2 regions of the Neobacillus niacini genome follow, and region 2 is predicted to be linked to the other one. Evidence: a T-box and tRNA genes for the amino acid it is inferred to sense, from the RefSeq annotation. Region 2 holds a T-box; the other holds one or more tRNA genes.
What was found. A T-box is a leader RNA that pairs with one kind of tRNA and senses whether it is charged. The one in region 2 lies ahead of leuS (leucine--tRNA ligase), so its partner is inferred to be a tRNA-Leu.

Region 1: it encodes a tRNA-Leu, which carries the amino acid that the T-box ahead of leuS (leucine--tRNA ligase) is inferred to sense. The anticodon was not compared.

Annotation. Positions count from the first base shown of each region.
Region 1 covers NZ_CP183883.1:3,163,195-3,165,584, reverse strand. Annotated here, with positions in the region: gene ACN6MT_RS15645 (glycine betaine uptake BCCT transporter) at 1-950, opposite strand, end outside; tRNA gene ACN6MT_RS15640 (tRNA-Leu) at 1,487-1,567, opposite strand; tRNA gene ACN6MT_RS15635 (tRNA-Trp) at 1,576-1,649, opposite strand; tRNA gene ACN6MT_RS15630 (tRNA-Tyr) at 1,706-1,790, opposite strand; tRNA gene ACN6MT_RS15625 (tRNA-Ser) at 1,814-1,906, opposite strand; tRNA gene ACN6MT_RS15620 (tRNA-Met) at 1,969-2,045, opposite strand; tRNA gene ACN6MT_RS15615 (tRNA-Ala) at 2,070-2,145, opposite strand; tRNA gene ACN6MT_RS15610 (tRNA-Pro) at 2,159-2,235, opposite strand; tRNA gene ACN6MT_RS15605 (tRNA-Arg) at 2,244-2,320, opposite strand; tRNA gene ACN6MT_RS15600 (tRNA-Leu) at 2,375-2,390, opposite strand, start outside.
Region 2 covers NZ_CP183883.1:2,291,014-2,293,403, reverse strand. Annotated here, with positions in the region: gene leuS (leucine--tRNA ligase) at 1-1,056, opposite strand, end outside; T-box leader at 1,097-1,321, opposite strand; gene ACN6MT_RS10905 (MDR family MFS transporter) at 1,457-2,390, opposite strand, start outside.

The DNA of each region.
Region 1 (2,390 bases), 870 kb from region 2:
GCCCAATAAAAAATTGTCCACCCATTAATCCAATTACGTCCCTCTTCGTTTAAGGGAGCAATACGAAAACTCATGTTAATGAAATTTTGCATATAAGTCCCTATTGTATCTGTAAACATGTTAAGGGTAAAAAGTGTTGGTCCAAGGATAAATACAATCAATAAGAGGACAGCCGAGAGCCCCATATTCACATTACTTAGAATTTTAATCCCTTTACTTAGACCCGTTAAAGCCGAAATCATAAATAAAACAGTCACAACGAGAATTATGACAGTTTGCGTTGTCAGCGTACTAGGAACATCGAATAGGTAGGTCAAGCCCCCATTAATTTGCATAGCCCCAAATCCCAATGAAGTAGCCACACCCATAACCGTAGAAATGACCGCAATGACATCAATCGCTTTCCCGACAGCTCCATCCGCATGTTTCCCGATTAGAGGTCGTAAAGTTCGACTAATTAAGCTCAGCTCCCCTTTTCTAAAAGTAAAATAAGCTAGAACCATCGCAATCGATCCATAGATTGCCCACGCATGGATGCCATAATGAAAGTAAGTAAATCTCATCGCATCTTTAATACCTTGATCCGTTCCCTCTTGACCAGTAGGAGAACTAAGCATGTAATGGCTAATAGGTTCATATGTTCCATAGAACATTAACCCAATCCCAATACCCGCACTAAAAAGCATCGCAAGCCAAGTTGGACGTGAAAACTCAGGCTTATCCTCCTGTTTCCCGAGCTTAATCCGGCCAATTGGACTTACTAATAAATAGAAGCACACAAACACAAACAATGAAACAAGCAAAAGGTAATACCACCCAAATGAATCGGTTATTATCCCTTGAGTGCTACTCGTGACCTTTTCTAACGATGTTGGCATTATGATACCCATGAAAACTATACCTACCAATAATACTATTGAAACATAAAAAACAGTTGAAGCATTTTTCATTATTTTTAACTCCCATCTTTGATAAATTCGCAGAGGGTTTTACTTCGTTTGTGAACATATTAAAATGCAAAAACATTTAATGAACGTATTTTTATGAAGTAATATGAAACATAACCCTTAAAATTGCGTTCATGCATCTTACTCTAAATACAACTTGCTAAATCTTGTTAATACCATTATCCTTCTATTTTGGTATGGGTAATAGTTAGTTTGAATACATCAGAGGTATTTAGTATGGATCAGTTTACAGGTTTTTTAGAGGAATAATGAAACTATATCAAAAGGGGATAAACCAAGCAAATTGCATATACCAGTGTATTTTCGGCTCTCGTCTTGATAGCCCTCTGTAGAAGGAAAAATTAATACATATTCTTAATATAACTCACAGATCCTCTTTATACATCCAGTTTTCAAGAAGTATTTTCCTTGGCTGCTAAAATTCCTACTCTCACTCTTTTACGTTTACAACAAAAAACACTCACAAAAGTAAAATTACAACCTTTGTGAGTGTTTTTTGGGTTTTAATGTTTTTTAGATACCGGTGGTCGGGGTCGAACCGACACTCCAGAGGAACACGATTTTGAGTCGTGCGCGTCTGCCAATTCCGCCACACCGGCAAATTCATTGGCAGGGGTAGTAGGAATTGAACCCACACCAAAGGTTTTGGAGACCTTCGTTCTACCTTTAAACTATACCCCTAAATGAAACTTATTTTACTCGCAAAAAACTTTGGTTATTTTCTAACGAAAATAACTTGGTGGAGGGGGACGGATTCGAACCGCCGAACCCGGAGGGAGCGGATTTACAGTCCGCCGCGTTTAGCCACTTCGCTACCCCTCCACATAAAGGAAATCGTAATATGATGGCGGAGGAAGAGGGATTCGAACCCCCGCGCGGTTTAACCCGCCTGTCGGTTTTCAAGACCGATCCCTTCAGCCGGACTTGGGTATTCCTCCGCTGTAAAAACAATCGCATAACTTTTAAAAATATTTGGTTATTTTACTTCGTAAAAAAACCTTGGTAGCGGCGGAGGGGATCGAACCCCCGACCTTACGGGTATGAACCGTACGCTCTAGCCAGCTGAGCTACACCGCCAAATATATCATGTAAAGTTGTTTATGGTGGAGCCTAGCGGGATCGAACCGCTGACCTCCTGCGTGCAAAGCAGGCGCTCTCCCAGCTGAGCTAAGGCCCCATTAATCAAATGATGGTCGGGAAGACAGGATTCGAACCTGCGACCCCTTGGTCCCAAACCAAGTGCTCTACCAAGCTGAGCTACTTCCCGATAAAATATGGCGCGCCCGAAAGGAGTCGAACCCATAACCTTCTGATCCGTAGTCAGACACTCTATCCAATTGAGCTACGGGCGCATATTTAATCGCTATCACGAAAAAAATTTTATTATTTTTCTACGAAAAATAATTTGGTGCCGAGGACCGG
Region 2 (2,390 bases):
AAATTGTTTAGCGAATTCATAGTCGCGTTCATCATGTGCAGGTACCGCCATAATGGCTCCTGTGCCATAGCTTACTAATACATAATCAGCAATCCAGATTGGCATTTTTTCACCATTAGCTGGGTTGATTGCATAGGCACCAGTAAAAACTCCTGTTTTCTCTTTCGCAAGGTCGGTTCGTTCAAGGTCACTCTTTGTTTTTACTTTATCTAAATATGCATCAACTGCTGCCCGCTGCTCCCCTGTTGTGATTTTATCAACAAAAGAATGTTCAGGAGCAAGTACCGCATACGTAGCACCAAACAAAGTATCTGGGCGAGTTGTAAATACCGTAAATGTTTCTTCATGTCCTTCAATGTTAAAGGTTACTTCAGCACCCTCAGAACGGCCGATCCAATTACGTTGCATTTCTTTAAGACTTTCTGGCCAGTCAAGCTCTTCTAAGTCCTCAAGTAAACGATCACCATAAGCTGTAATTTTTAACATCCACTGTTTCATTGGTCTACGTTCAACTGGGTGACCACCACGCTCACTCTTACCATCTATGACTTCTTCATTTGCTAACACTGTACCAAGTGCTGGACACCAGTTAACAGCAACCTCATCAATGTACGCAAGCCCTTTTTCCCAAAGCTTCAAGAAAATCCACTGCGTCCATTTATAGTATTCTGGATCGGTTGTATTTACTTCTCGATCCCAGTCGTATGAGAAACCTAATGATTTAATTTGTCTGCGAAAGGTGTTAATATTCTTTTCTGTAAATTCTGCAGGGTCGTTTCCTGTGTCCAGAGCATATTGCTCAGCAGGTAAACCGAAGGCATCCCAGCCCATTGGATGTAAAACATTATAGCCCTGCATTCTTTTTAACCGTGAAAGGATATCTGTAGCCGTGTAACCTTCTGGATGTCCAACATGAAGTCCCGCCCCTGATGGATAGGGAAACATGTCTAATGCGTAGAATTTTGGTTTATCAAATTCTTCACTCGTTTTAAATGTCTTTTCAGTTTCCCATTTATGTTGCCATTTTTTCTCGATATGCTGATGATCGAAACTCATTGTCTATTCCTCCTAAAAAAATAAAAAAACCCCTCATCCCAAAAGGGACGAGAGGATTATCTATGTATCTTCCCGCGGTACCACCCACATTAGTGTTGTAAACACTCGCTTCATTCATCCTTAACGCGGAATACGGCAAACATTACTGTTCCTTTCATGTTTGCAACTCATAGGCGAGTTCATGATGTACCCCGTTGACTTGCACCAGCCGTCAACTCTCTATAGACAGGTATGAATCATTACTACTCCTAATCAATGTTATTAATTATAAAAAGTATTACGGTTATTGTATTAAATTTCCCAACAGTATGCAAGTAACTTTTACCTAAAACAGTTTGACCCAATCATATTATTTTTAAACATAAAAAAAGGCTCCTTAAAGGAAGCCCGGAAAATAGGTTTAAGATAGTTTTACTTTGAATTTCTTTTCCGTTTTCAATATACGCTCATACGTTAAAGTCGTTATGATTGCAATAACGAATAGAGCAATTAAGACATAAAATAGTGCAGACATACTATAGACGTCAACAAGAATTCCACCTAATAATGGTCCAATCATTCTTCCTCCAGTAGCAGTACTATTGACAATCCCCTGATAAAACCCTTCGCGCCCCTCTGGTGCTAAGTCAAACGCAATTGTTGGTACAGCAGGCCAAATAAACATTTCCCCAATCGTCAAAATAATCATCGCTACTAGAAATCCTGAAAATGCGCTAGCATTTCCCGCTACTAAGAAAGAAACAATAAAAATAGCAATCCCAATTAAGATTTGCACCTTAAGTGTGGCAGCAAGATGCTTAAGCAAGCCATTTAATAATGGCTGGCCAAGAACAATTAATGCACCGTTAATAGTCCATAATAGGCTGTACTGCGATAATGATATGTTAATTTCCTGTGTATAAGAAGCAATTGTTGTCATCCATTGAACATAGCCGACCCAGCATAACAAATAACCTAAACATAAAATCAATAAAGAATAAAGATTTTTTCGCCCTTTTACAAGTGCTGTATCCTGAAGGATATTCGCTGGTTTAGCCGAAACAGTTGAAATCCCCTTATAGCCAAAAATAGCGATTAGCAAAAAGATCATATACATAACGGTGTTAGCAAGGAAGATTAATTCAAATGAGTAATCGGCTAGGATGCCGCCAAGTGAGGCACCGACCGCTACCCCAAGGTTTTGTGCAATATAAACGGCATTAAATGCTTTACGTCCGCCTTCCTTCCAAACCATCCCCGCCATCGCATACATAGCAGGAAAAGTGACCCCACTACCAAATCCAATAATGGTAAGGAAAACAATATATTCTGGCCAGCCATGCCAGAACGTTAAC